DNA from 2 places in the Streptomyces sp. NPDC048612 genome. Region 2 is predicted to be linked to the other one. Evidence: riboswitches for the same ligand, from Rfam matches in the RefSeq annotation. Region 2 holds a riboswitch; the other holds the start of a gene.

Region 1 (21,736 bases), on a different contig from region 2:
GGCGAGAACACCGGCCCGCAGCTCGGAGAGGCCGTCGCGGAGCGGCTGCTGCTGCGCGGCGCCGACAAGGAGAGCGTCCAGTGGGACTCCTGGCGCCGGGACGACGGCACCTGGGAGGTGCTGCTGGTCTACCGCGTCGCGACCGAGCCGCACTCGGCGAGCTGGACCTACGACCCGCCGCGCCGGCTCGTCCAGGCCGTGGACGACGAGGCGCGGGCACTGATCGGCGAGAGCGACGACACGCCTGAGCCGAGCTTCCCGTTCGTGCCGCGGATCGCGCGGCTGCCGCGCGACCGGCCGCTGGACCGCGCCCTGGACCGGCAGTCGCCCGAGCGCGCCGCCCAGTCCGGTGGTGAGGACGACGAGCCGCGGGTCCTCGAAGAGGCCGCCTCGGGTGAGCGGGAGCGGGATTCGCTGACCAGCCTGCTGGAAGCGGTGCCGAGCTTCCGCGGCGACATGGTCGTACCGGAGAGCGCGAAGTCGCCGCAGAGCGACGAGGAGACCGAGGCCGAGGTCGAGGAGCCGCCCGCCCCGGCGGCCAGCGCGGGCGCAGGTTCCGCGTACGCCGATGTGCTGATGCCGCGTGCGGTGGCCGGGCACCGTGACCGGCTGACCGGGACGACGGACCGGCAGGCCGAGGCCGACGGCGTACGGCCCGGGCGCCGGGCCGCGGTGCCCAGTTGGGACGAGATCGTCTTCGGCACCCGGCGCAAGAAGCCGGAGTAACGGGGCGCCCGCCCCCAGCACTTGACGTCGTCCGCCCGCCCCGGCACTTCCGGGGCGGGCAGACGACGTCGTACACGGGCTCGTGACAGGGCCCGGCGGGGGCTCAGCCGGGCTGCGGGCCGGTGGCGACGGGGCGGGACGGGTCGGACGACCATTCGCTCCAGGAACCGACGTACAGCGCCGCGGGGATGCCGGCGACCGCGAGGGCCAGCACCTGGTGGGCGGCGGAGACGCCGGAACCGCAGTAGACACCGACCTCCACGTCCGGGGTGGCGCCCAGCGAGGCGAACCGCTTGGCCAGGTCCGCTGCGTCGCGGAAGACGGTGTCGCCCTCGGCGACGTTCTCGGTCGTCGGCGCGGACACGGCACCCGGGATGTGGCCGGCCACCCGGTCGAGGGGCTCGACCTCGCCGCGGTAGCGCTCGCCGGCCCGCGCGTCCAGCAGGACTCCGCGGCGTGCCAGGGCGGCCGCGTCGTCCGCCGTGAGCAGCGGCAGCGCGCCGGGCAGGGGGGTGAAGTCACCGGCCGGCGGCGTCGGTTGCTCGACGCTCAGGGCGCCGCCGGACGCCTGCCAGGAGGCGAGACCGCCGTCCAGCACCCGTACGTCGGGGTGCCCGGTCCAGCGCAGCAGCCACCAGGCGCGCGCGGCCGCCCAGCCCTGGCCGCCGTCGTAGACGACCACGGGGCGGTCCCCGCGGACACCGGCGGCCCGCATGGCCGCGGCGAAGACATCGAGATCGGGGAGCGGGTGACGGCCTGCCGGTCCGGGCGGCGAGGCCAGTTCGCTGTCGAGGTCGACATAGACCGCGCCGGGCACATGACCCGCCGCGTACTCGGGGCGGCCGGGCGGCCCGCCGAGCTGATAGCGGACGTCCAGGAGCACCGGAGGGGTGGACCGGGACAGCTCGTTCGCAAGTTCGGTAGCGGTGATGATGGCGTTCATGGGACTCATCCTTGCGTAGCAACGACTACGTACAGAAGGTGGGTGCCCACCCTCCGTATGGCGCAGTTACCCCCTCTCGTCCCTCCGCCGGAACGGATGGGGAAACCCTAAAACGGGCATTCTCCCTCGCGAACCTGCCATGGACGGCGCGGCCGGGGCGCACAGCAGGTCACCGGGTGCGAGCATCTGCACGGGACCCGCGCCCGTACCGCACCGGGTCAGCACCCGACGCTCCGAGGAGAGAGTGACCATGACGACGGAGGCAGCGACCCGGCGGATGCCCGGCGCGCCCTGCTGGGTGAGCCTTCTGGCCCACAGCCTGCCCACGACGCAGGAGTTCTACGGGGCGCTGTTCGGCTGGGAGTTCCGCCCGGGGCCGCAGCACTTCGGTCCGTACGCACGGGCCTTCCTCGACGGCCGGGAAGTCGCCGGGGTCGGCGAGCTGGTGCCCGACCGTGACCTCCCGGTCTCCTGGACCACGTATCTGGCCAGCGACGACGCGGATGTGACCGCCGAGCAGATCCGTTCCTGCGGTGGGACGGTGGGCGTCGGGCCGCTGGACGCCGACGACGACACGGGGCGGATGGCGATCGCGTCCGACCCGCAGGGAGCGATCTTCGGGGTGTGGCAGGGCCGGTCGATGACGGGCACCGCATTCACCGGCGAGCCGGGCACCGCGGTGTGGAACGAACTGGTCACCCGCGACACCGAGTCCGTCAGCCCGTTCTACGAGCATGTCTTCGGTTACGAGGCGGAGCCGCTGCCCGCGGACGGTTCCCCCGACACCAACGGCTTCGAGGACTATCTGACGCTGCACCTCAAGGACCGCCCGGTGGCCGGTATCCACGGTGTGGGCGGCGCGCTGCCGCGTGACCGGGGCTCCCATTGGATGACGTACTTCGCCGTCTCCGACACGGACGCGGCCGCCCGCCGGGTGACCGAGCTGGGCGGTCAGCTGCTGGACGACGCCCGGGACTCCGCGCACGGCCGGCTGGCGACCGTCACCGACAGCGAAGGCGCCGTCTTCACGCTCATCCAGCGGCGAAGCTGAGCGCCGGTCCCGCCACCGTGGCGGCAGATATGCCTCGCCCGTGCGGCGGTGCGGGCCAGGCGATGCGCTCCTACCGCGCGCTGTCGACCGGCAGTACGTCCGGGGAGAGGGCGGCCGCGCGGGCCGAGGCCGAGGTCTGGCGGCGGCGGTGGTGGCGCCGGCACAGCACCTCGTAGCCGACCTCGGCCGGGGGGCCGTCCGCGTCGGCGACGACATCGCCGACCACGACCTGGGCGCCCTCGACGACCATCCGGTTGCCGACCGTGCGGGCGTTGTGCGTGGCGCGGGCGCCGCACCAGCACAGCGCCTCGACCTGCAACACCTCGACCCGGTCGGCCAGTTCGACCAGGCGCTGGGAGCCGGGGAAGAGCTTGCTGCGGAAGTCGGTGGTGATGCCGAACGCGAAGACGTCCAGTTCGAGGTCGTCGACGACGCGGGCGAGCTGGTCGATCTGTTCGGGGGCGAGGAACTGCGCCTCGTCGGCGATGACGTAGTCGATCCGGCCGCCGGAGGAGAGACGGCCGACGACATGTGCGTAGAAGTCCATGCCGTCCGCCGCCTCGACGGCCTCGGTGACCAGCCCGAGACGGGAGGAGAGCTTGCCGTGTCCGGCCCGGTCGTTGCGGCTGTAGATCATTCCCTGCAGTCCGCGGGCGGAGCGGTTGTGCTCGATCTGCAGAGCCAGTGTCGACTTGCCACAGTCCATCGTTCCGGAGAAGAACACCAGCTCGGGCATGGGAAGGTGCGGGCCTTTCGGGCTCGTGGGGGGGGAGTGCGTGCGGGCTGGTGACCGTACAGGTCAGGTGCGGACTTCCAGAAGCGGCACCAGCTGTTCCACCGGGGTCATGGAGCCGTGCATCCCGACCATCTCCGACTCCCGGGGCTCCCGTTCGGTCGCGATGATCACCATGTCGTCGTGGGCGGCCGCCACCACGTCGCCGATGCGGGCACGCACCCGGTCGTCGACGTGCGGGCCGAACCACCCGGCGGCGATGGCCTCGTCGCGGCTCGCCACCCACATCTGCTCACCGACCACCTCGCGCCACACGGCGAGCACATCGGCGGCCGCGCCCTGGTGGGCGTACACATGCCGGGCCCGGCCCTCGCCGCCCAACAGGCGTACGCCGGCGCGCAGTTCCCAGTCCTCGTCGAAGTCGATCCGGGACTCGGGGCCGAAGGGGATGTCGATCATGCCGTGGTCGGCGGTGACATAGAGGGCGCTGCGCGGCGGCAGCTGCTCGGCGAGCCGCTGCGCGAGCCGGTCGACGTACATCAACTGGCCGCGCCAGGCGTCGGAGTCGACGCCGTAGCGGTGCCCCTTGCCGTCGACCTCGGAGTAGTACGTGTAGACCAGCGAGCGGTCGCCGGCGGCGAGCTGCTCGGCGGCGAGGTCCATCCGCTCCTCACCGGACAGCCGGCCGTGGAAGGTGCCGCCGCTGAGGGCGACCTTGGTGAGCGGGGTGTGCTGGAAGTTGGGTGCGGAGACCTGGCAGGTGTGGATGCCGGCGGCGTCCGCGCGCTGGAAGACCGTCGGATAGGGCTGCCAGGCATGGGGGTCGGTCCAGGGGGACCAGCGCAGCTGGTTCATCAGGGCGCCGGTCGCCGGGTCCTCGCAGGTGTAGCCGGGCAGGCCGTGGGCGCCCGGCGGCAGTCCGGTGCCGACCGAGGCGAGGGAGGTGGCGGTGGTGGAGGGGAAGCCCGCGGTGAGGGGGCGGCCGCTGCCGTTGAACGACGTGCCCAGGATCGAGGTGAGGAACGGCGCCTCCTCCGGGTGCGCGCGCAGCAGCTCCCAGCCGAGGCCGTCGATCAGGAAGACACAGGCCCGGTCTGCGGGGGCCAGCTCCATGGGAGCGGTGACGTCGGGTATGCCCAGCCCGGCGGCGAGGGTGGGCAGCAGGTCGGCGAGGGAGGCGGTGCCGTAGCGGGGTACCGGGGCGCCGAGCGGGTCGAGCGGTTCGGGTTCCGGCCAGGCGGGGGCGGCGTGGACCATCAGCGGGTGGGGGTGGCCGCGGTGGCCTCGGAGAGCGCCTGGGCGAAGGCGAGCGTCTCGCGCACCGAGTCCGGCCCGTCGCCGGCCTCGCTGACGCGCAGCGAGAGGTCGTCGGCGGTGGAGGAGCCCGTGTAGCCGTGGTCCGCCTCGCAGTTGGGGTCGCCGCAGGCGGCGGGCTCCAGGTCCAGGCGGGCGACCGCGCCCCAGCCGATGGTCAGCACCACCTCGCGGGGCAGCTGGCCCGGGGTGTACGACTCCGGGTTGGCGACCACCCGGCTGAGCACCACGGAGGAGATCCGGCCCAGCTTGACGGACTCGGTGGAGGTGGTGGCGTACGGGGACGGGGAGGTGGCGTCAGCGGCCTGCTCGTCGGTGTGGCTGACGATGAAGCGGGTGCCGGTCAGCACGAGGACCGTGACATGGCGGCGGACCTCGTTGGCGTCGAAGGTCGTCTCTTGATGGACGAGGTACGACACCACCGGCTCACCGCCGACCGCGGCCTGCACCGCCTCGGCCACGAGCGTCGGGTAATAACCGCTGCGCTCGATCGCCGCGCGCAGCCCCTGGGTCGTCGTACCGGTCTTAGCCATGGAGTCCATCTTACGGGGCGTACCGGGCCGCGAGAGCCTCAGTAGACGGGCAGCCGGCGGGGGCCGAGGTCGGTGGTGGCGGGCGGGCGGGCCAGCCGGACGGTGGCGCCCAGGACGGAGAGGCCCTGGGCGGCGACGACGACCGGTTCGAGGTCCACGCCGACGACCTCGGGGTGGTCGTCGACGAGCCGGGAGACGCGCAGCAGCAGCTCCCCGAGGGCGGCGGTGTCCACGGGCTGGGAGCCGCGCCAGCCGAACAGCAGGGGGGCGGCGCGGATCGAGCGGATCTGCTCGGCGACCTCGCGGTCGGTGGCGGGGATGAGGCGGTGGGCGATGTCGCCGAGCAGCTGGGAGGGCGCCCCGGCCAGGCCGAAGGAGAGGACGGCGCCGGCGGCGGGGTCGATGGCGGCGCGGACGACCGTGTCCACGCCGCGCGGCACCATGGACTGGACGACCGGGCGCAGTTCCTCCGGGGAGCCGAGGTAGTCGGTCAATTCGGCGTAGGTGCGGCGGAGTTCGGCCTCGCCGGCGATGTCCAGGCGGACGCCGCCGAGGTCGGGGCGGTGGCGCAGGTGGGGTGCGGTGGTCTTGAGGGCGACCGGGTAGCCGAGGCGGGCGGCGGCGCGGACGGCGGTGTCCGGGTCGGGCGCCGGGAGGACGGGGCGGGTGTGGATGCCGTAACGGGCGAGCAGGGCCTCGGCGTCCTGGGGTGGCACCGGGACGGAGCGGCCGGTGGGAGCGTCGGGGGTGAGCCGGTCCAGGAGGCGCTCGATGTCGGCGCCGGCGGAGGCCTCCTGGATGTCGTCGTACTCGGGCACCCGGCCCGGGTCGGCGGCCTCCCGGCGCCAGGCGGCGTAGCGGACGGCCTCGGCGAGCGAGCGGACGGCGCGCTCGGCCGCGGGGTAGGCGGGGATGCGGAGGGGCTGACGGCGGGGGCGGCGCGGGGGGTCCGCCTCGGCGTCGCGGGCCGGGGTCGCCTGGCGGGCGGCGAGGGTGGGCGGCGGACCGGTGGGGGCCGGGGGGCGCAGGAGGTGGGACGGGGCGGGTGGGGTCCGTGGGGGCGCCGGGGCCGGGTCCACGGGGTGGGGCGGCGGCTCGGTCGGGGCGGGGGCCGCGGACCCGTCCGGCCGTGCGGGGGCCGGCCCCGCTGCCGCGAGGCTCTCCGCCAAGTCGTCCATCGCGAGGTGGACGACCGTGACCGGCTTCTCCGGGTGGGCGGTCGCCGCAGTGCGCAGGGCGTCGGCGAGTGCGGCGCCCTCGCTGCCGCCCGGGGAGACGGCGGCCCCCTCCCCCACCCACGGGATGGCCGTGACGACCACGGCGTCGCAGCCGTCGGCGGACAGCGCCTCGGCGAGTGCGTCCCGGAAGTCGTCCGGGGTCGCGGCGGAGGCCAGGACCCGGGGGCGCTGCGGGCGCAGCCCCTCGGTCAGGCAGGCGTCGTAGGCCAGCAGCGCCAGCGACTCGGAGTTGCCGAGGATGGCGATCCGCGGGCCGGCCGGCAGCGGCTGGGAGGACAGCAGCAGCCCGGCGTCGATCAGTTCGGTGACGGTGTCGACGCGGATCACGCCGGCCTGGCGCATCAGGGCGGCGACGGTGCTGTCGGGCACCCGGACGGTGGGCACGGCGTGGCCGGGCGGTGCGGTGCCGTTGTGGCGGGCGCCCTTGGCGACCACCACCGGTTTGACGGCGGCGGTGCGGCGGGCGAGCCGGGCGAACTTGCGGGGGTTGCCGATGGACTCCAGGTAGAGGATCACGACATCGGTGTCCGGGTCCTCGTACCAGTACTGGAGCAGGTCGTTGCCGGAGACGTCGGCGCGGTTGCCGGCCGAGACGAAGGCGGAGATGCCGGCGATGCCGCCGTCCCCGGGGCCCCGTGCGTGCAGTCCGCTGAGCAGGGCGATGCCGATGGCGCCGGACTGGGTGAACAGTCCGATGTGGCCGGCGCCGGGCATCTGCGGGGCCAGGGAGGCGTTGAGCCGGACGCCGGGGGCGGTGTTGATCAGGCCGAAGGCATTGGGGCCGATCAGCCGCATGCCGTACGAGCGGGCCTGGCGGAGCAGGGCGCGCTGGCGCTCCCTGCCGTCCGGGCCCGCTTCGGCGTAGCCGGAGGAGAGGACCAGGACGCCCTGGACGCCGTGCTCGCCGCAGTCGCGGATCGCGTCGGGGACGCGGTCCGCGGGGACGGCGATGACGGCGAGGTCGACCGGGTCGGTGATCTCCCGCAGGGTGCGTACGGCCGGTACGCCTTCGGGGTCCAGCTGCCGCAGGTCTTCGGGGAAGGCGTGGTTGACGGCGTGCACCCGGCCGGTGAAGCCGGAGTCCAGGAGGCTGCGCAGGGCGGTGCGGCCGACGCCGCCGGGGGTCCGGCCGGTGCCGATGACGGCGACCGAGCCCGGCGCGAGCAGCCGTTGTACGGAGCGGGCCTCGGCGCGCTGCTCACGGCCGCGCATCACGGCCATGGACTGCTCGGTCGGCTCCAGGTCGAACTCGAGGCGGACCACGCCGTCCTCGAAGGTGCGCTTGTGGGTGTAGCCGGCGTCCGTGAACACCTTGATCATCTTGGAGTTCGCGGGGAGCACTTCGGCGGCGAACCGGCGGATGCCCCGTTCGCGGGCGACGGCCGCGATGTGTTCCAGGAGGGCGGAGGCGACTCCGCGGCCCTGGTGGGCGTCCTGGACCAGGAAGGCGACCTCGGCCTGGTCGTCCTCGGGGTTCTTGGCGGGCAGGCCCTGGTCGTCGATCCGGTCGTAGCGGACGGTGGCGATGAACTCGCCGCCGACCGTGGCGGCCAGACCGACGCGGTCGATGTAGTCGTGGTGGGTGAAGCGGCGCACATCGCGGGCGGACAGGCGCGGGTAGGGCGCGAAGAAGCGGTAGTACTTCGACTCGTCCGAGACCTGCTCGTAGAAGGAGACCAGCCGCTCGGCGTCGTCGGGCGTGATGGGGCGAATCCGTGCCGTGCCGCCGTCGCGCAGCACCACGTCGGCTTCCCAGTGGGTCGGGTACGCGTGCTCCGGCGGCGTCTGCATGCGGACAGCGTACGACCGGCCACCGACAACCGACCCGGCGCGCGTACGCTCGGGGTGCGGGGCCGGCCGGGACACCGGAGGACGTACGACCTGCCGGGCCTCCCCTGGGTCCCCACGCCGCACGGGCCGGGCCGAAGCGCCGGTGGACCACTTCCGGCAGCGTGAGAGACTGGTCTAGACAACTGTCACGACTTTGAAGGGCAACACCATGGCAGAGCGCCGCGTCAATGTCGGTTGGGCCGAGGGCCTGCACGCCCGCCCCGCGTCGATCTTCGTCCGTGCGGCCACCGCCTCGGGCGTCCCGATGACGATCGCCAAGGCCGATGGCAACCCCGTCAACGCGGCCTCCATGCTCGCGGTCCTCGGCCTGGGCGCCCAGGGCGGCGAGGAGATCGTGCTGGCCTCCGACGCCGAGGGCGCCGAGGCGGCGCTCGACCGTCTGGCCAAGCTCGTCGCCGAGGGCCTCGAGGAGCTCCCGGAGACCGTCTGAGACCGGCGGCACTCCTGCCGCATGCGACGGCCCCGCCGTGGCGACCGATCGGTTGCCACGGCGGGGCCGTTTCGCGTGGTGGCACCTGGAGCGCGCGGCGGACGACGGTCCGCCGTTCACGGCGGGTCGGTGCAGGCGCCCCGCATACGGACGCCAAATGCGCATTCCGCGAAGAGGCACACGGAATTTCCCGGGGCGAGCGCCCTCCGGAATCCGCCGGGAAATGCGCACACCCATAAGCGCGCACGGCACCGGCACAAAGAGGCATCGAATTCCGCGACACGGAGCAGAAAGGCGCCTTCACACACCTCCGCCGCCCGTTCCACACCCCTGCGCTTCTTTGTGATTCTTTGTATACGGGGCGATTGTTAAGGGCGGACGCGTGCCGTGTTGACGGGCGGTTTCGTCTCCCTCACCCCGGTCCCGGCGGGGCGCCGCAGCCGGTGCACCGGAAGCGAGCGTTCGACATGAGCCGCCATCAGGGCGCGCGCCCGCTCCGCGTCTCCCCGGGCCACCGCGTCCAGCACCGCGCCGTGTTCGTCCCAGGACTCGCCGGCCCGGGGCGGCGGTTCCACCGTGTACATCCACTCGATCTTGCGCCGCAGCTGGGTCAGCAGCGCCGTCAGGCTGGGGCTGCCGGTCGCCTGGGCGAGCGTCTCGTGGAACCAGCCGTCCAGTTGGCGCAGATCCGCGGGGGTGCCGTGGCGGGCCCGCTCGCGGCCGAGCCGCACCAGGCCGCGGAGCACCTTGAGGTGGGCCGGACTGCGGCGGGCGGCCGCGCGGGCGGCGCCCAGCGGCTCCAGCAGGGCGCGGATGTCGAGGAGATCGGCGGCCTCCTGCTCGGTCGGCTCGGCGACGCAGGCGCCCGCGTGGTGGCGGGTGGTGACGAAGCCCTCGGACTGGAGGGTGCGCAGTGCCTCACGGACCGGCACCCTGGAGACGCCGTAACGGGCCGCCAGGATCTCCTCGACCAGCCGGCTCCCCGGCGCCAGCGCACCGGAGACGATGTCGTCGCGAATCGCCGTGCACACCGCATGCGCGGAAATATGGCCTCGCATCTTCCGTGCCTCCGCCGTAATCCCCTGGAAACGCCGCCGGTCGGCGGCTTTTCCGTGACCCTATTCGACCGGCACGGCTTTTCCGACGGGCCAGGGTTATTCATGGATATTATTTGGCCGGAAGTCGCGGCCGACCGGCGCTATCCGTACGGACCACCCGGCGCCGGAAACGCCGGAGCCCCGGTCGTGGGACCGGGGCTCGGGAAAGGTGCTCGGCGTGCGGCGCGGGACCCGTAGGGGCGCGGCAGCGGAGGGGCAGGGGGTCAGACGTTGACGCCGTGCCCGCGGAGGTAGGCGACCGGGTCGATGTCCGAGCCGTAGTCGGCGCCCGTGCGGGCCTCGAAGTGCAGGTGCGGGCCGGTGACGTTGCCGGTGGCGCCGGAGAGGCCGATCTGCTCGCCGGGGGTGACCTTCTGGCCGACCGAGACACCGAGCGACGACAGGTGGCCGTACTGGGTGTACGTGCCGTCGTTCATCTTGATCACGATGTTGTTGCCGTACGAGCCGCCCCAGCCGGCCTCGACGACGGTGCCCGAGCCGACCGCGTGGACGCTGGTGCCGGAGGCGGCGTGGAAGTCGATGCCGGTGTGGCTGCCGGAGGACCACAGGCCGCTGGACGCCTTGTAGGCGGTGGAGACGTAGGAGTCGCCGACGGGGGCGACGAAGGCGTTGAGGCGCTTGCGCTCCGCGTCGCGGGCCGCCCGCACCTTGGCCTCGTGGGCGGCCTTGGCCTTCTTCTTCGCGGCCTCGGCGCGCCGCTTGGCCTCGTCGGCCTGCCGCTTGGCGACGGCCTCGGCCTTCGCCTTCGCCGCGGCGACCTCGGCGTCGGCCTGCTGCGCGTCGGCCTGCGCGGCGACCCGGTTGGCCAGCTCGTCACCCAGCACGACGGCCTGCTGGAGTCCGGTGTCGTGGACGCGCGACTCGTCCGTCGCGGCCAGCGCCGGCGAGGCCACGGAGGCAACCACACCGCCGGCCGCGATGGTGGCTATGCCGGCGATGTTGCGGGTCGTCCGGACGGGACGGCTCGTGCGGCGGTGCTTCCCGGTGGCACGGATGAACGCCATGGGCTGGCTTGTCCTTTCCCTCCTTCTCGCCTACCGGGTTAGCTGACGGGTTCGGAGCAGGAAGGTCTCCTACGGCCTCCTCGGAGAGGAGCCCGATTCACCCCACGGGACGTATGGGTCCCCGGCTCCCCTGGCTCGCGCCGTACGGGGACTCGGCGATGACTGCCCGGTGCCACTGTTGTGGCGGACTTGTGACGAACAGCCGGACCGACGCTAAACGGGGCAACTTTCAATCGGCAAACAGAACCGGTTTTTTGTGCGGGATGCCACAAGAACGGGAGCACCGACGGAGATAAACCGGACATACGGCGGCTCCCGTGACACTCGTGCGTCACGGGAGCCGCCTCGTCGACATGTGACCTTCCGTCACACGGCGGGGACCAACGGCGGGGACTAGCCGCCTACGACGGTCACCTCACCGATGCCCAGCCCCTTGACCGGCTCGGCGATCTGTGCTGCGTCGCCCACCAGGACCGTCACCAGCCGGTCCACGGGGAAGGCGTTGACCGCCGCCGCGGTGGCCTCGACCGTGCCGGTCTCCGCGAGGCGGGCGTACAACTGCGCCTGGAAGTCGTCCGGGAGCTGCTGCTCCACCTGGTCGGCGAGGGTGCCCGCGACGGCCGCAGCGGTCTCGTACTTCAGCGGCGCGACCCCGACGAGGTTCTGCACGGCGACATCCCGCTCCTCGTCCGTGAGCCCCTCTGCCGCGAGGGTGCGCAGCACCTTCCACAGGTCCTCGAGCGCCGGGACGGTGGAGCCGGTGTCGACCGAGCCGCTGATGGCGAGCAGCGCGGCGCCCGTGGACCCCTCCGGGGAGGAGGGGGCGGTGGAGCGGAGCACCTGGCCGAAGGCGCGCACCCCGTAGGTGTAGCCCTTCTCCTCCCGCAGCACGCGGTCCAGGCGGGAGGTGAGGGTGCCGCCCAGGCAGTACGTGCCGAGGACCTGGGCCGGCCACACCCGGTCGTGCCGGTCGGCGCCGATACGGCCGATGAGCAGCTGCGTCTGGACGGCGCCGGGGCGGTCGACGATCACCACCCGGCCGGTGTCGTCGGCGACGATCGGAGCGGCCTTCAGCGGCTCGGCCGTGGAGCCGGTCCAGGCGCCGAGGGTGTCGGCGAGCGCCGCGGCGAGGTCGACACCGGTGAAGTCACCGACGATCACGGCGGTGGCCGTGGCGGGCCGTACGTGGGCGTCGTAGAAGGCGCGGACGGCCGCGGCGTCGATACGGGCGACGGTCTCCTCGGTGCCCTGCCGGGGCCGCGACATGCGGGCGGTGGCCGGGAACAGGTCCTTGGACAGCGCCATCGCGGCACGGCGGGCCGGGTTGGCGAGCTCGTGCGGGATCTCGTCGAGGCGGTTGCGGACCAGCCGCTCGACCTCGCTCTCCGGGAAGGCGGGGGCCCGCAGCGCGTCGGCGAGCAGACCGAGCGCACGGGTCAGCCGGGACGCCGGCACCTCGAGGGAGACCCGTACGCCGGGGTGGTCGGCGTGCGCGTCCAGGGTGGCGCCGCAGCGCTCCAGCTCGGCGGCGAACTCCTCCGCGTCATGGGTGTCGGTGCCCTCGGACAGCGCACGCGCCATGATCGTGGCGACGCCGTCCAGGCCCTCGGGTTCGGCGTCCAGCGGCGCGACGAGGTTGATCTCGACGGCGACGACCTGCTGGCCGGGGCGGTGGCTGGTCAGCAGGGTGAGCCCGTTGGGCAGTTGGCTGCGGTCGGGGGCCGGGAAGGCCCACGGCTTGGGCGCGCCCCCCTGGGGCTGCGGGTGGAAGTCCATGGTGCTCACGGGAGAATCGGCGTGGGTGGTGGCGTCGCTCACTGGTGCGCCTCCCCTTCCTCGTCGTCGGCGGCGTCGGTCGGCTCGGTGGGCTCGTAGACGAGCACCGCGCGGTTGTCGGGGCGCAGCCGGGCCTTGGCGACGGCCTGCACCTCCTCGGGGGTGACGTCCAGGACGCGCTGGACGGCGGTCAGCGCGAGCTGCGGGTCGCCGAACAGGACGGCGTAGCGGCACAGTTCGTCGGCGCGGCCGCTGACCGTGGCCAGCCGGTCCAGCCACTCGCGCTCCAGCTGGGCCTGCGCCCGCTCCATCTCCTCCGGGGTCGGCCCCTCGGCGGCGAAGCGCGCCAGCTCCTCGTCGACCGCGCGCTCGATGGCGGGCACCTCGACCCCGCCGGAGGTCTTCACGTCCAGCCAGCCCAGCGAGGGGGCGCCGGCCAGCCGCAGCAGGCCGAAGCCGGCCGCGACGGCGCTGCGGTCCCGGCGCACCAGCCGGTTGTACAGGCGGGAGGACTCGCCGCCGCCCAGGACGGTCAGCGCCAGGTCACCGGCGTCCGCCTCACGGGTGCCGTCGTGCGGCAGGCGGTAGGCCGCCATCAGCGCGCGGGAGGGCACCTCCTCCTCGACGACCTCACGCAGCTCGCCGCCGATGACGTCGGGCAGGGTGCCGTCGCGCGGCGGCTGCTTGCCGTCGTGCGAGGGGATCGAACCGAAGTACTTCTCGATCCAGGCCAGCGTCCGCTCGGGGTCGATGTCGCCGACGACCGACAGGACGGCGTTGTTGGGCGCGTAGTAGGTGCGGAAGAAAGCCCGCGCGTCCTCCAGGGAGGCCGCGTCCAGGTCCGCCATCGACCCGATGGGCGTGTGGTGGTACGGGTGTCCCTCGGGGTACGCCATGGCCGTGAGCTTCTCGAAGGCCGTGCCGTAGGGGACGTTGTCGTAGCGCTGGCGGCGCTCGTTCTTGACGACGTCGCGCTGGTTCTCCAGGGAGTCCTCGTCGAGCGCGGTCAGCAGCGAGCCCATCCGGTCCGCCTCCAGCCAGAGCGCGAGCTCCAGCTCATGGGCGGGCATGGTCTCGAAGTAGTTGGTGCGCTCGAAGCTCGTGGTGCCGTTGAGCGAACCGCCGGCGCCCTGCACCAGCTCGAAGTGGCCGTTGCCCTTCACCTGCGCGGACCCCTGGAACATCAGGTGCTCGAAGAGGTGAGCCAGGCCGGTACGGCCCTTGACCTCGTGGCGGGAGCCGACGTCGTACCACAGGCAGACGGCTGCGACCGGGGTCAGGTGGTCTTCGGAGAGCACCACGCGCAGGCCGTTGGCCAGCCGGTGCTCGGTTGCTGTCAGGCCGCCGGAGCCGGCTTGTTCTGTGGCCGTGTGACCCATGGGCATGTACGTCCCTTCGATCCGCTTGCGAGGAAGTTCTGTCACTGTATGCAAGCGCGTCGGCATCTGGCGAAGTTCCCCTCCGACCAGGGCCCGAACGTACGCGCACCCGGCCCCTCGGGAGCCGAAGGGGGAGTCGCGGTCGGCGTTGTCAGTGCGGCGGTCCACAATGGTCCGCGTCAGACTCAGACATACTCGCGGGTCGATCCCCAGCTGGTTGACCCGACTGGTTGACCGTTGTTCCGATGTCGCCTCCCCGACCTCGGCAGTAGACGCAGCAGAAGGAGCCGCAGCCGCGATGGCCCGCCGCAGCACGAAGACCCCGCCGCCGGACGACTTCGAGGAGAGGATCCTCGACATCGACGTCGTCGACGAGATGCAGGGTTCCTTCCTCGAGTACGCGTATTCGGTCATCTACTCGCGCGCCCTGCCGGACGCCCGCGACGGCCTCAAGCCCGTGCACCGCCGCATCCTGTACCAGATGAACGAGATGGGGCTGCGCCCCGAGCGCGGCTACGTCAAGTGCGCCCGCGTCGTCGGCGAGGTGATGGGTAAGCTCCACCCGCACGGCGACGCGTCGATCTACGACGCCCTGGTGCGCATGGCACAGCCGTTCTCCATGCGGCTGCCCCTGGTGGACGGCCACGGCAACTTCGGCTCCCTGGGCAATGACGACCCGCCCGCCGCGATGCGGTACACCGAGTGCCGGATGGCCTCCGCGACATCCCTGATGACGGAGTCCATCGACGAGGAGACCGTCGACTTCGCGCCGAACTACGACGGCCAGGAGCAGGAACCGGTCGCCCTCCCCGCCGCGTATCCAAACCTTCTCGTCAACGGCGCCTCCGGTATCGCCGTCGGTATGGCGACGAACATGCCGCCGCACAACCTCGGCGAGGTCATCGCCGCGGCCCGCCATCTGATCAAGCACCCCAACGCCGATCTCGACACGCTGATGCGCTTCGTGCCGGGTCCCGATCTGCCGACGGGCGGCCGGATCGTGGGTCTCGGCGGCGTACGGGACGCGTACGAGAAGGGCCGTGGCACGTTCAAGATCCGCGCGACGGTCACGGTGGAGAACGTCACCGCCCGCCGCAAGGGCCTGGTCGTCACCGAACTCCCCTTCACGGTCGGCCCCGAGAAGGTCATCTCCAAGATCAAGGACCTGGTCGGTTCGAAGAAGCTCCAGGGCATCGCGGACGTCAAGGACCTCACCGACCGCGAGCACGGCCTGCGGCTGGTGATCGAGGTCAAGAACGGCTTCAACCCCGAGGCCGTATTGGAGCAGCTCTACAAGCTCACGCCGATGGAGGAGTCCTTCGGCATCAACAACGTCGCGCTGGTGGACGGCCAGCCGCTGACGCTGGGCCTCAAGGAGCTGCTGGAGGTCTACGTCGACCACCGCTTCAACGTGGTGCGCCGGCGCAGCGAGTTCCGGCGGACCAAGCGGCGCGACCGTCTCCACCTGGTCGAGGGCCTGCTGACGGCCCTGGTGGACATCGACGAGGTCATCCGGCTGATCCGCTCCAGCGAGAACAGCGCACAGGCCAAGGAGCGGCTGATCGAGCGCTTCTCGCTGAGCGACATCCAGACGCAGTACATCCTCGACACCCCGCTGCGCCGGCTGACCAAGTTCGACCGTATCGAGCTGGAGTCGGAGCGTGACCGGCTGAAGGACGAGATCGAGAAGCTGACGCAGATCCTGGAGTCGGACAGCGAACTGCGCAAGCTGGTCTCCGGCGAGCTGGCCGCGGTCGCGAAGAAGTACGGCACGGACCGGCGGACGGTGCTGCTGGAGTCGGCGGGCACCTCGGTCGGCGCGGTGCCGCTGGAGGTCTCCGACGACCCGTGCCGGGTGCTGCTCTCCTCTACCGGCCTGCTGGCGCGGACGGTCACCGGGGACATGCCCTTCGATGTCGACGCAAAGCGCGTCAAGCACGATGTGATCGTCTCGGCGGTGCCGGCGACGACCCGCGGCGAGGTGGGGGCGGCGACGTCCCTGGGCCGGCTGTTGCGGATCTCGGTGATCGATCTGCCGCAGCTCCCGGAGACCGCGGCGGCGCCCAGCCTCTCCGGTGGCGCGCAGCTCGCGGAGTTCCTCACCCTGGAGGACGGCGAGGAGCTGGTCTGCCTGACCACGCTGGACGAGTCCTCGCCGGGTCTGGCACTCGGCACGGAACTGGGTGTCGTCAAACGGGTGGTGCCCGACTATCCCTCCCACAAGGAGGAGTTGGAGGTCATCACCCTCAGGGACGGCGACCGCATCGTGGGCGCGGTCGAGCTGCGCACTGGAGAGGAGGATCTGGTCTTCATCACCAACGAGGCGCAGCTGCTGCGCTATCCGGCGTCCCAGGTGCGGCCGCAGGGCCGGCCGGCGGGCGGTATGACGGGCATCAAGCTGGGCGAGGGCGCGAAGGTGATCTCGTTCGCCGCGGTCGATCCGGCCGCCGACGCCATGGTGTTCACGGTCGCCGGCTCGCACGGCACGCTGGACGACTCGGTGGCGACGGCCAAGTTCACCCCGTTCGATCAGTACCCGCGCAAGGGCCGGGCGACCGGCGGGGTGCGCTGCCAGCGCTTCCTGAAGGGCGAGGACTGTCTGACGCAGGCGTGGGCCGGGCCGGCTCCGGTGCGGGCCGCGGACGCCAAGGGCAATCCGGTCGAGCTGCCGGAGGCCGACCCGCGCCGGGACGGCTCGGGAGTGCCGCTGACGAAGCCGGTGGCGACGCTGGCGGGGCCGGTGTAACCGCCGCCGCAGTGGCGAGGTGACCGACGCCGTCGGGCCGGTGGAGAACCGGCCCGGCGGCGTCAGTCGTCCTCCGCCTCCTCGCGGGCCGCCACGTACCGCAGCACGCCCCACATGCTGTTCGGATCGGCTTCCGGCGGTGTGCTCTCCCGGCAGTTCTCCAGCTCCTTGCGCAGGGCCGGCGCGTCGATGCCACTGCCGATCAGGACGAGCTGGGTGCACCGCTCCTCGTCCTTGGGCCACGGGGCGGGGTAGAAGCGCAGGAAGTCACCGACGGCGTGCACCGTGAACTTCTGGCGGCTCTCCGGTACGTCGAAGTGCACGAAGCCCTTGATGCGGTAGAGGCCGGCCGGGCGGCTGTCGAGGAAGTCCATGAGGCGACGCGGGTGCATCGGCTCGGCGGAGGTGAACTCCACGCTCTCGTAGGCGGTGTGGAGGTGGCCCGCGTGGTGGGTGTGGCCGGGGTGGTCGCAGGTACCGGGGTGGTCGCAGGTACCGGGGTGACCGCAGTTGTCGCCGGCGTCGTGGCCGGGCGCCCCGTTCGCCGCAGCCTCGCGCAGCAGGTCCTCGAAGGACAGCTGGCGAACGGCCGCGTCGTGGTCCGCGCCCAGGCCGCGGTCGAAGAACAGCTCGGGATCGACCCGCCCGTAGGCGGTGCAGATCACCGGGCGGCCGGGGGCGAGGCCGGCGAGCGTGTCCATGAGTGACTGCCGCGCCGCGTCGCCGATGCGGTCGGCCTTGTTGAGCACCACGATGTCGGCGATGCCCACGTGCCGGTCCAGTTCGGGATGGCGTGCCCGGGTGTCGTCGAACTCCGCGGCGTCGACGACCTCGATCAGCCCGCCGTAGACGATCCGGTCGTTGTCGCTGGCGAGGATCATCCGGATGAGTTCCTGCGGCTCGGCCAGCCCGCTGGCCTCGATGACGATCACGTCGATCCGGGCGGCGGGGCGGGCCAGCCGCTCCAGGTAGGTGTCCAGCTCGCTGGTGTCGACCGCGCAGCACAGACAGCCGTTGCCGAGCGAGACCATCGAGTCGACCTGCCCGGCGACGGTCATGGCGTCGATCTCGATGCTGCCGAAGTCGTTGACGATCGCACCGATCCGGGTGCCGTCGCTGGTGCCGAGCAGATGGTTGAGAAGGGTGGTCTTGCCCGACCCGAGGAAGCCCGCGAGCACGACGACCGGGATCTGTTGCGTGGCCAAGGGGCCCCTCCATGGTGCGGGTGGCGGGCCGCACGGACCGGCGGCGGACGAGCTGTCGATCGTAACGGACCGCCGCCGCCCGGGCCCGGCCCGGCACCCGCCCCTGGCGCCTCCTGGGCTAGCGGGGCGCGACGACGGGCAGCGGCTGCGGCGGGGGCGGTCCGACGTACCGGGCCGCGGGGCGGATGATCTTCGAATCCTGGGCCTGCTCCAGGATGTTGGCGCTCCAGCCGACGACCCGGGCCGCGCAGAAGGTGGGCGTGAACATCTCGCGCGGCAGTCCACACAGCTCCATGACGACACCCGCGTAGAGCTCCACGTTGATGTGCAGCTCACGACCGGGCTTGAGCTCGGCCAGCAGCTCTTCGACCCTCGCCTCCACCTGGACGGCGAACTCCACCAGCGGGCCCCCGAACCGCTCGGCGATACCGCGCAGCATCCGGGAGCGCGGGTCCTCGGTGCGGTAGACGGAGTGCCCGAACCCCATGATCCGGTCGCCGCGCCGCACGCGGTCGCGAATCCAGGGGTCGATGCGGTCAGGGCTGCCGATGGCGTCGAGCATGTCCAGGGCGCGGCTGGGCGCACCGCCGTGCAGCGGGCCGGAGAGCGCGCCGACGGCACCGACCAGGCAGGCCGCGAGGTCGGCACCGGTGGAGGTGATGACGCGTGCGGTGAACGTCGAGGCGTTGAAGCCGTGGTCGATGGTGGAGATCAGATACGCCTCGATGGCCCGGACCCGCTCCGGCTCCGGCTCGTCACCGGTCAGCATGAAGAGGTAGTTGGCCGCGTGGCCGAGGTCCGCACGCGGCTCGACGGGCTCCAGGCCCTGGCCGAGCCGGTACAGCGCGGTGATCAGGGTGGGTACGGCAGCGCAGGCGACGAGCGCGTCGGCACGGCGGCGGCCGGCGTCGAGGTCGTACAGCGGCCGGAATCCCGCCGTCGCACCGAGCAGTGACAGCGCGGTGCGCAGCCCGGCGAGCGGGCCGGAGAGCGCACCGGCACGGGCGAGGGCGGGCAGCGCCTCACGCACCTCCGCGGGCAGTGTGCGCAGGGCCGCGGTCTCGGCCTTGAACGCCGCCAGCTGGGCGGCATCGGGCAGCTCCCCGTGGAACATCAGGTACCAGACGTCCTCGAAGGTGCGGGCCGTGGCCAGCTCGACGGCGGAGTACTGGCGGTAGTGGTAAAAGCCCTCGGCGCCCCGGACGTCGCCCAGCTGGGTCTCGGTGACGATGACGCCCGCAAGCCCCCGCGGAGCGTCGATAGGTGCCTTCACCTTGGCGGTCATGGCTGGTCTCCTTGCTCTTTCTCACTCGAATATTGATCCGACTGTCCATGCTTGACTCAATACTTGTCAATGTTGATTGAATCAATATGGATAAGCCTGGATACGGTGACCTCATGGCGGATCGAGAAGCAGCGCAGGAAGCGGACGGGCAGCGACTGAGCACCCGGGAGACGGCCGACCGGCTCGGCGTGAAGCCGGAGACCGTGTACGCCTACGTCAGCCGCGGCCAGCTGACCAGCCGCCGCGAGCCGGGGGGTCGCGGCAGCACCTTCGACGCGAAGGAGGTCGACGCGCTCGCCCGCCGTGCCGGACGCCGCGAGCCTTCCTCCTCCGGTAGCGAGTTGGCGGTCCGTACGGGCATCACACTGATCGACCGCAACCACTGCTACTTCCGCGGCGTCGACACCTCGGAACTCGCCGCCCACTACAGCTACGAGGAGGTCGCCGAGTGGCTGTGGACCGGTGAACTGCGGCCCGGCATCCGCTTCACGGCACCACAGGACGCGCTGTCCGCCGCCCGACGAGCCATGCAGGCCCTGCCGCCCCACAGCGGACCGATGGACCGGCTACGGGTCGCCGTGATCGCCGCCGCGGCCGCCGACCCCCTGCGCTTCGACCTGTCCGAGAACACCGTCATCGACACGGCACGCACCCTCATCCCGACCCTTGTCGACGCCCTGCCGTCGCACGCCCCCGAGCCAGGCGCCGGCGACTCACTCGCAACACGCCTCTGGTCACGGCTCACGGCAGAACCAGCCGACGCCGCGGCACTCCGTGTGCTGGACGCCGCCCTGGTCCTCCTCATCGACCACGACCTCGCCGCCTCGACCCTCGCGGTCCGGGTCGCCGCCTCCGCCCGCGCCCATCCGTACGCGATCGTTTCGGCCGGCTTCGGTGCACTCGATGGCGTGATGCACGGCGCGGCGAGCGGGCTCGCGCATCGGATGCTGCGGGAGGTACTGGACCGGGACAGTGCGGCCGCCGTTGTCGCCGACCACCTGCGGGCAGGCCGCCAGGTACCAGGCCTCGGTCACCGCGTCTACACGGGCGAGGACCCACGCGCCCACACCCTCTTCCAGCTCCTGGAGGACGTACCGCAGGCCCGCCCTGCGCTGCAGGCCGCCCGTCAAGTGATCACCACGACAGCGCGGCACGCCGACCTGCACGCCAACGTCGACCTGGCCTTGGCCGTACTGACCGTCTCGACAGGCATGCCGGCCGAGGCGGGCGAGACCGTCTTCGCCGTCTCCCGCACGGCCGGCTGGATCGCCCACGCCCTGGAGGAATACGCGGAACGCCCTCTCCGTATGCGTCCCAGCGGCCAGTACCACGGCCCCCGCCCGCCACAGCCGCTGCCGTGACCGCCGGCCGGCGGGTGCACGGACGACACGGCGGCAACCCCGACACCACCCCACATCGGCATGGCGCCATCGCATCTCCGGGCCTCCGACGGGAGTGGCGCCAGCCGATGCCCAGGCGCTCGCCTCCCGTCATCGCCCTCTTGAGGCACACCCGAAAACCCGCTCCGGACGAATGAGGTTAGGCTCACCTATGTGACTACCTGCGCCACTGCTTCCCGTGAATCGGCCGAATCTCTCGCCGGAACCGCGGCGCCTGCCCGGACCTGGCTGCTCATCGAGCAGACAGGCCCCTGGGGAGCCCATGCACTGACGAACAGTCACCTTGACCCTGACGTCGGCCGGGCCCTCGAAGCCGCAGCAGAGGGAACGGGCGTGCGCGTCGCCCTGATCCGCAGGCCGGGACGCCACGCCGACTGCCACGGCACCTCCAGGCGACGCCTGTTCCTCGCGCACACCGCCCCGGGCCGCTCCTGGATTCGCACGGCGAGCGTCAGCGACCCGCGGGCAGCCCTCGACCTGGACTTCACGGCCCTCGGCGCGGGAGAGCATCACGGCCTCTGGGAGCCGTACATCGGTGAGCCGCTGGTCCTGGTGTGCACCAACGGCAAGCGGGACCGATGCTGCGCCCTGCTCGGCCGCCCGCTCGCTGCCGAACTCGCCACTGGTGGAACCGAGGTCTGGGAGGTCACCCACATCGGTGGTCACCGCTTCTCCCCCACCCTTTTCGTCCTCCCCTACGGCTACGCCTACGGACGCGCCTCCGCCCCTCTGGTCAAGGAGGCTGTGGAGGCGGCGCGCGACGGCCGGATCGCGGGCGACCACTGCCGTGGGCGCTCGGCCTGGGACCGGCCGGGCCAGGCCGCTGACCTTGCGGTCCGCCGACTGATCGGAGAGGACCGGGCGGACGCACTCGACGTCGTACGGACCGACGCGATGTGGCCCGACCCCAAGCCGGCCGACGGCTGGACGACCGGCAGCACGGCGGCTGCGGGGCTCTCCCCTGCCTGGGCCGTTACCGTCGCGCACTCGGACGGGCGCTCCTG
Region 2 (9,309 bases):
GGTCGGGCGCGGCCGGCCAGCTGCCGATGACGACGCCCGGGGACGCGAGCCCGTACGAGCGCAGTGCCAGCGCGGTCAGCGCGGTGGCGTTGAGGGTGCCCAGGCCCGCCTGGGCGACCACCAGGACGGGGGCCTCCGCCAGCCGCGCGGCGTCCGCGAGGGTGTGCCCCGCCGCGTCGAAGCGGACCAGCAGCCCGCCCGCCCCCTCGACCAGCACCAGGTCGTGGGAGGCGGCCAGTTCGGCGGCGGCCTCGGCGATCTCCCGGGGACCCACCGGCGGCAGACCGGCCCGCTGTGCGGCCGTCGCGGGCGCCAACGGTTCCGGGTAGCGGGCGAGTTCGACGCCGGTGACCGGTCCGGCCAGCCGCTCGACCTCCGCCACGTCACCCGCCTCGTGGGCCGTGACACCGGTCTGGGCCGGTTTGAGCACGGCCACCGAACGGCCCCGGGCGAGCGCCGCCGCGGCGATCGCGGCCGTGGTCACGGTCTTGCCGATCTCCGTGCCCGTGCCCGTCACGAACAGCACCGACATGGTGTGCCTCCGACTCTGCGCGGCCGAACCCGCGCGATGACTGTGATGCGTGCTGTGTGCGCGGTGCCGGTCGGCACCGATACCGGCGAGGGGGCGGCGGGGCGCGGTCAACCGGCCGCCGCCACCCCTGTGCTCAGCCCTCGCGCGCCGCCGCGCACACCGCGGCGCAGATCCGTGCCACATCCTCGTCGCCGGTGATGTACGGCGGCATGGTGTAGATCAGGTCCCGGAACGGACGCAGCCACACGCCCTCCCGGACCGCGGCCCGGGTCGCGGCAGCCATGTCCACCTCGTGGTCGAGCTGGACGACACCGATCGCGCCGAGGACCCGTACCTCGCGTACCCCGGTGACGTCCCGGGCCGGCGCCAGCCCCTCCCGCAGCCCGGCCTCGATCCGCTTGACCTCCTGTGCCCAGTCCTGGGACAGCAGCAGTTCGATCGAGGCGTCGGCGACGGCGGCGGCCAGCGGGTTGCCCATGAAGGTGGGGCCGTGTGCCAGCACCGGCAGCGCGCCGCGGGAGATCCCGTCCGCCACGGCCGCCGTGCACAAGGTCGCCGCCAGCGTGAGATAGCCCCCGGTCAGCGCCTTGCCGAGGCACATCACATCGGGTGCGACTCCCGCGTGTCCGGCCGCGAAGAGGGCGCCCGTCCGGCCGAAGCCGGTGGCGATCTCGTCGAAGACGAGCAGCACGTCATGGGCGTCGCAGGCCTCCCGCAGCACCCGCAGATAGCCGGGGGAGTGGAACGCCATCCCGCCCGCGCCCTGCACCACGGGCTCCACGATCACCGCCGCCAGCTCGTCGGCGTGCCGCGCGATCAGCTCGTGCAGCTGTGCCGCGTACGCCTCGTCCGGCTCCGCGTCGAAGCCGGCCGGCGGGGTGTCGGCGAAGAGCTGCCGCGGCAGCACCCCCTGCCACAGCTCGTGCATCCCGCCGTCGGGATCGCACACCGACATCGGCTGCCAGGTGTCGCCGTGGTAGCCACCCCGCCAGGTCAGCAGCCGCTGTTTGCGCGGCTTCCCGAGCGAGCGCCAGTACTGCAGGCACATCTTCACGGCGACCTCGACCGACACCGAACCGGAGTCGGCGAGGAAGACGTGCTCCAGCGGCTCCGGGGTGATGTCGACCAGCCGCTTCGCCAGCCGGACGGCGGGCTCGTGGGTGAGCCCGCCGAACATCACATGGCTCATCCGCTCCAGCTGGCCCCGCGCGGCCTCATTGAGCACCGGGTGGTTGTAGCCGTGCACCGCCGACCACCAGGACGACATGCCGTCCACCAACTCGTCCCGGCCCTCGACCGGTTCGGCCAGCCGCAGCCGGACCCCGGAGGCCGACTCCACCAGCAGCGGTGCGGCCTTGCCGGGCATCGGCCCGTACGGATGCCACACATGCTGCCGGTCGAGCGCGAGCAGTTCGCCCGGGGTGAGCGGCTCAGGCATTGGGCGGCAGGTCGGTGCCGGCACCGCGGCGGCGCACCGAGACCAGGTCGCGGCGGGTGTCGTCGGACGGTGCCGGAACGGTGGCGGCGGGCTCCCCGGCGTCCTCGGACCCGCAGGGGCCGTCGCCGCAGCCCTGCCTGCGGTGCTCGGGCAGGGTCGTGGTGTCCGTGCCCTCGACCTCGAAGCCGGCATCCGTGATCATCGCGAGGTCGTCCTTGCCGGCCTGGCCCTCACTGGTCAGGTAGTCGCCGAGGAAGATGGAGTTGACCAGATGCAGGGCGAGCGGCTGCAGGCTGCGCAGATGGACCTCGCGGCCGCCGGCCAGCCGTACCTCGATGTCCGGGCAGACGAACCGCACCATCGCCAGGATGCGCAGCGCGCGCTGCGGGGTGAGGTTCCACTCCTTGGCGAGCGGGGTGCCCTCGAACGGGATCAGGAAGTTGACCGGCACGGAGTCCGGGTCCAGCTCACGCAGTGCGAAGACCACGTCGACGAGGTCGCCGTCGCTCTCGCCCATCCCGGCGATCAGCCCGGAACAGGCGGACATCCCGGCCGCCTGGGCCTGCTGGACGGTGGACACCCGGTCCGAGAAGTCGTGCGTGGTGCAGATGTCGCCGTAAGTGGCTTCCGAGGTGTTGAGGTTGTGGTTGTACGCATCGGCGCCCGCCTCGCGCAGCCGCCCGGCCTGGCCGTCGGAGAGCAGACCGAGGCAGGCGCAGACCTCCACGCCCTCGTTCTGCTCCTTGATGGCGGCGATGGTCTCCGAGACGCGGTCCACGTCCTTGTCCGTGGGGCCCCGGCCACTGGCCACCAGGCAGACCCGCTTGGCGCCGCCGGCCACCCCGGCGGCCGCCGCCTTGGAGGCGTCGTCCGGCTTGAGCCAGGTGTACTTGAGGATCTCGGCCTTCGACCCCAGCCGCTGGGAGCAGTACGAGCAGTCCTCGGGGCACAGGCCCGACTTGAGGTTGACGAGATAGTTGAGTTTGACCCGCCGCCCGAACCACTGGCGGCGTACCTTCCCGGCCGCGGCCACGACATCGAGCAGTTCGTCATCGGAGGTCGCCAGCACGGCCAGCGCCTCTTCGCGGGTCGGCAACTGGCGCCGCAGTCCCTTGTCCACCAGTGTGTTCAGCAGGTCCATGGCGTTGATCCTGGCGTACGCCACCGCCCCCGGCCAAGGAGGATTCCCACAATGCCGCTGGATCGAGGTGTGTGTATCACCACACTGTGGCCGTGCGGAACGACCGCTAACGTCTATCGACAGCCCACAATCGAGGCCGAAGGACGAAGGACGCCGATGCCGCAGGACTCCGCCCCGTCGCTGCTCCACGACACCCCGCCGGCGCCCCCCGCCGAGACCGCCGCAACGGCCTCCCGGCCGGCGTCCGGCGCGGCCTTCGACTGGATCGACACCGCCCGCGCCGCACGCCATCGTGCCGGTCTCGCCCGCACCCTGCGCCCCCGCCCCGCCGACTCCCCGCTGCTCGATCTGGCCAGCAACGACTATCTCGGACTCGCCCGGCACCCCGAGGTCACCCGTGGCGCGGCCGCCGCCGCGCACCGCTGGGGCGCCGGCGCGACCGGCTCCCGCCTGGTCACCGGCAGCACCGAGCTGCACGCCCGGCTGGAGGAGGAACTCGCCGCGTTCTGCGGCTTCGAGGCCGCCCTGGTGCTCTCGTCCGGCTACGCCGCGAACCTCGCCGCCGTCACCGCGCTCACCGCCCCCGGCGCCCTGATCGTCTCCGACGCGGGCAACCACGCCTCCCTGATCGACGGCTGCCGGCTCTCCCGGGCCCGTACCGAAGTGGCCCGGCACGCCGACCCCGAGGCCGTACGCGCCGCGCTGACCGGCCACGACGGCCGGGCGCTCGCCGTCACCGACTCGGTGTTCTCGGTCGACGGCGACGCCGCGCCGCTGCCCGCCCTCGCCGCGGCCTGCCGGGCGGCGGGCGCCGGGCTGCTGGTCGATGACGCGCACGGCCTGGGTGTCCTCGGCGACGGGGGTCGCGGTGCGCTGTGGGCCGCCGGCCTCGCCGGTGACGGCGATGTGGTGACCACGGTGACGCTCTCCAAGTCGCTCGGTTCCCAGGGCGGTGCGGTGCTCGGCCCGGCCCGGGTCATCGAGCATCTGGTCAACACCGCCCGGTCGTTCATCTTCGACACCGGCCTCGCCCCGGCGGCGGTGGGCGGTGCCCTGACCGCGCTGCGGCTGCTGCGCCGCGAACCGCAGCGTGCCGCCCGGGCCGGACAGGTCGCCCGGGAGCTGCACGACCGGCTCACCGCGGCCGGCCTCGCCGCGGTCCGGCCGGACGCCGCGGTGGTCTCGGTCCGCGCCCCCTCACCGGAGTCGGCGGTCCGCTGGGCCGCCGACTGCCGCGCTGCCGGACTCGCGGTCGGCTGCTTCCGGCCGCCGTCCGTGCCCGACGGGATCTCCCGGCTGCGGCTGACCGCCCGCGCGGACCTGACGGACGCCCAGCTCGACACGGCGGTCGGCACGATCGTGGCCACGGCACCGGCGACCTGACGCATCCGGCGCTCCGGCCGACGCGTACGACGCTCCCGCCGGGCCGACGGCCGCCCTCGCGGCGGTACCCGCGGGCGGCGGAATCCGGCGCGACGGGCCGCCCAAACGGGCTCGCGCGCCGCAGAGTTCACCGCAACGAGCGATAGAACTCCGTATATGTGGGTGGATCGGCTATCCCCTCCGCGGCAGGGGTGGCAGTCTGGCGCCCAGCAGATGGCCGAGGCCGCACCGGTGTCCGGAGCGGCGTCCCGGCTGCCCGGTCAACGGACCGGAGCCGGGCCTCGGAGGAAAAGGACGGCGCCTCGATGGCAGACCACCATGAATCCTCACTGACTCTGCCGAGCGCCCCCGCCTCGGTCCGCACCGCCCGCAGCCACGCCCTCGCCGTACTCACCGAGTGGGGCCTGCCCGCCGAGTCAGGCCTCGCCGACTCCGTCCGTCTGATCATCTCCGAACTCGCGACCAACGCCATCGTGCACACCTCAGGACGGTCGCCCGACTTCACCGTCGAACTGCGGCTGGAGCGCGACGAGCAGCTGCGGGTCGGCATCACCGACAGCCATCCCCGCCGTCCGCGCCGGCTGCCCGCCGCCGTCCAGCAGGACAACGGCCGGGGCCTGGTCATCATCCGCTCGCTCGCCGCGGAAGCCGGCGGCCGCTTCTCCGTCGTACCCACCGCGTCCGGCGGAAAGACAGTCTGGATCACCCTGCCGTGGCAGGCCGCGGTCCGCTGAGGCCGCCGTCCGCCGAGGGCGACTGCCGCGCCGGCGTCCCGCCGTCGGCTACGGCGCGGGGGAGTGGCGGGCGAAGGCTCCGCGCAGCAGCGCCCGCAGGGTGTCCGCGGCCGGGGTGCCGCCACCGGGGCGGTAGGCCACCGAGATCCGGCGGCGCAGCTCCGGCGGGTCCAGTCCCCGGACACCCAGCGGGGACACCGAGCCCTCCGCCACCATCTCCGGCACCACCGCCACCCCGAGGCCCGCGCTCACCAGCGCACACACCACCGCGTAGCTCGGCGACTCACAGCGCACCGCCACACTCGCCCCGGCGGCCGCCAGCGCCGCCTCCACCGCACGCCGGTTGGGGTTGGCCGGTGCCATGCTGACCACCGGCTGACCGGCCAGCTCGGCGAGCGGCAGGCGTCCGGCGCCCGCCGACAGGGCATGGCCCGGCGCGGTGACCAGCACCAGTTCCTCGGTCAGCAGCGGTTCGAGACGCACGCCCTCCGGCGTGGGCATCGCCTCGCCCGGCACATACTCGTGCGTCAGCGCCAGATCGACCTCGCCCAGCGCCACCGCCGCGCTGGCCTGCGGAGGGACGTACTCCGTGACACTCAGCTCCACGTCGGGGTGCGCCCGCCGGAACGCGCCGAGCGCGGGCGGCAGCAGATGTGTCCCGGCGGTCATGAACGTGCCCACCCGCAGCCGGCCGCCGGACAGTCCCGTGAGCCGGGACAGCTCGTGCCGCGCCTGGTCCAGCTCGTCGAGCACCCGCCGGGCCCGGACGAGGAGCAGCTCACCGGCCGCCGTCAGCCGTGCCCCGCGGTGGTGGCGCACCAGCAGTGCGGTCCCGGCCTCCCGCTCCAGTTTGGCGAGCTGCTGGGAGAGCGCGGGAGCGGTGTAGCCCAGCCGGCCGGCGGCCCGGGAGATCGAACCGGCCTCGGCCACCGCCACCAGGGCGGCCAGCCGCGTGGGGTCGTACATAAGAACCTCTTTAGGCGGCCGAAGAAGATTGCCACTCCCCATTAAAGGCCCTGACCAGCGAAGCTGCTCTCATGGACGGACAACTGATCGCCTTCACCGGAGTCGCCGCCGGCATGGTCGCCATGCCGGGAGCGGACTTCGCCGTCGTGGTGCGCAATGCGCTGGACTCGCGCCGGGCGGGGGTGGCGACCGCCGTCGGAGTCGCGGGCGGGCTGCTGGTGCACACCGCACTGGCGGTGGGCGGGCTCGCGGCGGTGCTGGTCGCCGTGCCCGCGCTCTTCGGGGCGGTCCAACTCCTGGGCGGGCTCTATCTGTTGTACCTCGGCGTCGGCGCGCTGATCGCGGTCGTCCGGAGCGGGCGGGCGCCCGGGGACGCCGCGACCGGCCCGGCCGCCCCGCCGGCCGACGAGCCGCCCGCTGTCCTGGGCACCGCGCGGAGCCTGCGCCAGGGCTTCCTGACCAACGCCCTCAACCCCAAGGCGCCGGTCCTCTTCCTCAGCCTGCTCCCGCAGTTCGTCCCGGCCGGTGAGCCCGCGCTGCCCCGGACGCTGCTGCTCGCGACGATGGTCGTCGTCATGGCGCTGGTGTGGTTCCCCGCCGTCGCGCTGCTGGTCGACCGGCTGGGGAGCTGGCTGCGCCGCCCCCGGGTCACCCGGGCGCTGGAGGCCGTCACCGGAGCGCTGCTCACGGGGCTGGGCGGCATCCTGCTCGTCGAGCTCGTCCTGGCCTGACCGACGGGCACCGGTCCGCGCGGCCACGGGTCAATCGCGGCTGCCGTACGGGACCATCAGCGTCGGCGGTGGTCCATGCCCGTACGCCGTCGCGGTGCCGCAGTGCCCTGGTGATCCGCGGGTGGCCGCGGTCCACCCTCTCCACCAGCTGCAACGGCGCAGGACCGGGGAGGGGTTCGGCGACGGTCAGCATGTCGAGGGCGCCGGGGGCCGCCCGGTCCCGCACCCACGCGGGCGCCACGTCCGCGAACACCACGGCATGGCAGGTGAAGGACACTACTCCGGCGTCCCGCGGTGACGGCGGGGGCAGCACCGTCACCGATCCGTCCGCGGGCGGGAAGCGTCCACGCGCCGCGGCCGTCAGAAGTGTGCTCAGTGGCGACGTCACCCCGCCAAGTCAGCCGAGCCCACTGTCAATTGATCACATGTAAGACGGCCTGCGGATCAGCCCACGCGCCCGTACGAGACCGTGCGGCTCCAGATCCGCTCCAGCCGCACCACGCTCCCGGCCTTGGGCGCGTGCCACATCCGGCCCCGGCCCGCGTAGATGCCGACGTGGTAAATGCCGCCCGCGGAACGGAAGAAGACCAGGTCGCCGCGGCGGCGCAGGGAGGCCGGGATGTGCAGGGTGCGGCCGTACTGGGCGGCGGCGGTGCGGGGCAGGGCCCGGCCGGCCCGCCGGAACGAGTACAGCGTCAGCCCCGAACAGTCGAAGGCGTGCGGCCCTTGGGCGCCGTACCGGTAGGGAGCCCCGCTCTTGGAGGCCGCGACCCGCAGCGCGTGGGCGGACACGGACGTGGCTTCGGCGTTCCCGGCCGCTCCTGGGGCGAGGGTTGTCCCGCCCAGGGTGGCCAGCGTCAGAGCGGTGACGGTGCCGGCACGTGCCAGCAGATTCGGCGTCTGCATGCGCACAGTCATGCGCAAACCCTTCGTCAGCCGCCTGCGAAGGAAGACCTGTCGGGTTCGGGCAGGCGAAGATGCCCGGCCATGCGTACGGCTTCACCCCAAGGAGCCCGGCCGTAAGGCCCGGACCCCGTCGTGCTCGGGTCCTCCGCTCCCGCCGGTCCACCACGTCGACCTGACATCCGGGACGGCGGCGGGATTAGGCGCCCGTCCGGACCGCCCCGTCGCTGTGGCGGGGTCTTGCCGTCGAAGGGATCGTCACGCACCCGGCACCCGAATTCCGAGCTGAAAATGCCGTATGTGAGATGGGTCACATTTCGCCTGAATGGTTAGATTTGTTCCCTCAAGTGCCGTGGCGCGGGGTGTCGCACTCCCTGGACCAGCGGCGAAACATCAAAGGTCCCAGGAATTGTGTTCGCCCCGCGCAATTCGTCGCCTCCTCACATCGGGCCCGGACGCTACGCCGTATGCGCAGCCCGGTACGCGTGTCGGGTCAGTGGTCGGCGGGTGGCGGCACCGTCACCAGTCCGGCCCGGCGTTCGCCGTCCAGTACGCGCAGCGCGCGGGCCAAGGTCTCGCCGTGCAGCTCCTTTTCACCCCGCTGGTGCATCAGCGTCAACGCGTCGCGCAGGCCGGCGGCCTTGGTGACCAGCGCCTGGGCGGCCCGAAGTCCGGTGTACGTGCCGCCGCCGCGGGCCGGGTTGATCCTGCCCAGCAGGTCGAGCACCTCCAGATAGTGGTCGATCAGTTCACCCTCGGCGCGCGTCAGGGCAGGCAGCGGTGGCAGTTCCGGCGGCAGCATCCGGGCTCACCGTGCCCCGAGTTGGGGAACGGACTGCTTGCGCCCCTGGGTGAGCCCGTCGATCAGCCCGTACTCCTGGGCGGCCCGGGCGTCGAAGATCTTGTCGCGCTCGATGTCGGCGGCGATCCGTTCCCGGGGCTGCCCGGTGTGCTCCGCCAGCATGCGCTCCAGCATGTCGCGGGTGCGCAGCAGCTCCTCCGCCTCGATCTGCAGATCGGTGGCCTGTCCCTGGACGGGCTCACTGAGCGACGGCTGGTGGATCAGGATGCGGGCGCCGGGCAGGGCCAGCCGTTTGCCGGGGGTGCCGGCGGCCAGCAGCACCGCGGCGGCGGAGGCGGCCTGCCCCAGGCAGATGGTCTGCACGTCGCACGACACGAAGCGCATCGTGTCGTAGATGGCGGTCATCGCCGTGAACGAGCCGCCGGGGGAGTTGATGTAGAGCGAGATGTCCTGCTCGGGTGCGGTGTGTTCGAGGTGGATGAACTGCGCCATCACATCGTTGGCCGACGCGTCGTCGACCGGGGTGCCCAGGAAGATGATGCGCTCGCTGAGCAGCTTGGAATAGGGGTCCATGGTGCGCGTCCCCTGGGACGTGCGCTCGGTGAACTCCGGAAGGACATGGCGGGCCGTCGGTCGCAGCATGCGTGCTCCTCTCTCTGTAGAAAATGTACAGGATGTA

What was found. Region 2 has a riboswitch for cyclic di-AMP ahead of ACGFN2_RS03210 (C40 family peptidase). Riboswitches for the same ligand answer to the same signal wherever they lie in the genome.
Positions count from the first base shown of each region.
Region 1: linked by a shared signal. The riboswitch ahead of ACGFN2_RS30060 (M23 family metallopeptidase) and the one ahead of ACGFN2_RS03210 (C40 family peptidase) in region 2 are both predicted to bind cyclic di-AMP.

Region 1 is NZ_JBICVV010000025.1:103,986-125,721, reverse strand. It holds gene sepH (septation protein SepH) at 1-726, shown strand, start outside; gene ACGFN2_RS30100 (sulfurtransferase) at 830-1,669, opposite strand; gene ACGFN2_RS30095 (VOC family protein) at 1,920-2,720, shown strand; gene ACGFN2_RS30090 (thymidine kinase) at 2,791-3,456, opposite strand; gene ACGFN2_RS30085 (nucleotide pyrophosphatase/phosphodiesterase family protein) at 3,520-4,710, opposite strand; gene ACGFN2_RS30080 (DUF5998 family protein) at 4,710-5,300, opposite strand; gene ACGFN2_RS30075 (GNAT family N-acetyltransferase) at 5,339-8,329, opposite strand; gene ACGFN2_RS30070 (HPr family phosphocarrier protein) at 8,538-8,819, shown strand; gene ACGFN2_RS30065 (GntR family transcriptional regulator) at 9,188-9,877, opposite strand; gene ACGFN2_RS30060 (M23 family metallopeptidase) at 10,141-10,941, opposite strand; cyclic di-AMP (ydaO/yuaA leader) riboswitch at 10,954-11,109, opposite strand; gene ACGFN2_RS30055 (pitrilysin family protein) at 11,335-12,717, opposite strand; gene ACGFN2_RS30050 (M16 family metallopeptidase) at 12,756-14,096, opposite strand; gene ACGFN2_RS30045 (DNA topoisomerase (ATP-hydrolyzing) subunit A) at 14,395-16,842, shown strand; gene ACGFN2_RS30040 (CobW family GTP-binding protein) at 16,905-18,047, opposite strand; gene ACGFN2_RS30035 (citrate synthase) at 18,166-19,332, opposite strand; gene ACGFN2_RS30030 (citrate/2-methylcitrate synthase) at 19,446-20,693, shown strand; gene ACGFN2_RS30025 (sucrase ferredoxin) at 20,886-21,736, shown strand, end outside.
Region 2 is NZ_JBICVV010000001.1:751,293-760,601, forward strand. It holds gene bioD (dethiobiotin synthase) at 1-715, opposite strand, end outside; gene ACGFN2_RS03180 (adenosylmethionine--8-amino-7-oxononanoate transaminase) at 666-1,970, opposite strand; gene bioB (biotin synthase BioB) at 1,963-3,111, opposite strand; gene ACGFN2_RS03190 (8-amino-7-oxononanoate synthase) at 3,268-4,494, shown strand; gene ACGFN2_RS03195 (ATP-binding protein) at 4,800-5,228, shown strand; gene ACGFN2_RS03200 (LysR family transcriptional regulator) at 5,277-6,194, opposite strand; gene ACGFN2_RS03205 (LysE family translocator) at 6,266-6,925, shown strand; gene ACGFN2_RS03210 (C40 family peptidase) at 7,370-7,843, opposite strand; cyclic di-AMP (ydaO/yuaA leader) riboswitch at 7,848-8,044, opposite strand; gene ACGFN2_RS03215 (hypothetical protein) at 8,322-8,630, opposite strand; gene ACGFN2_RS03220 (ATP-dependent Clp protease proteolytic subunit) at 8,637-9,272, opposite strand.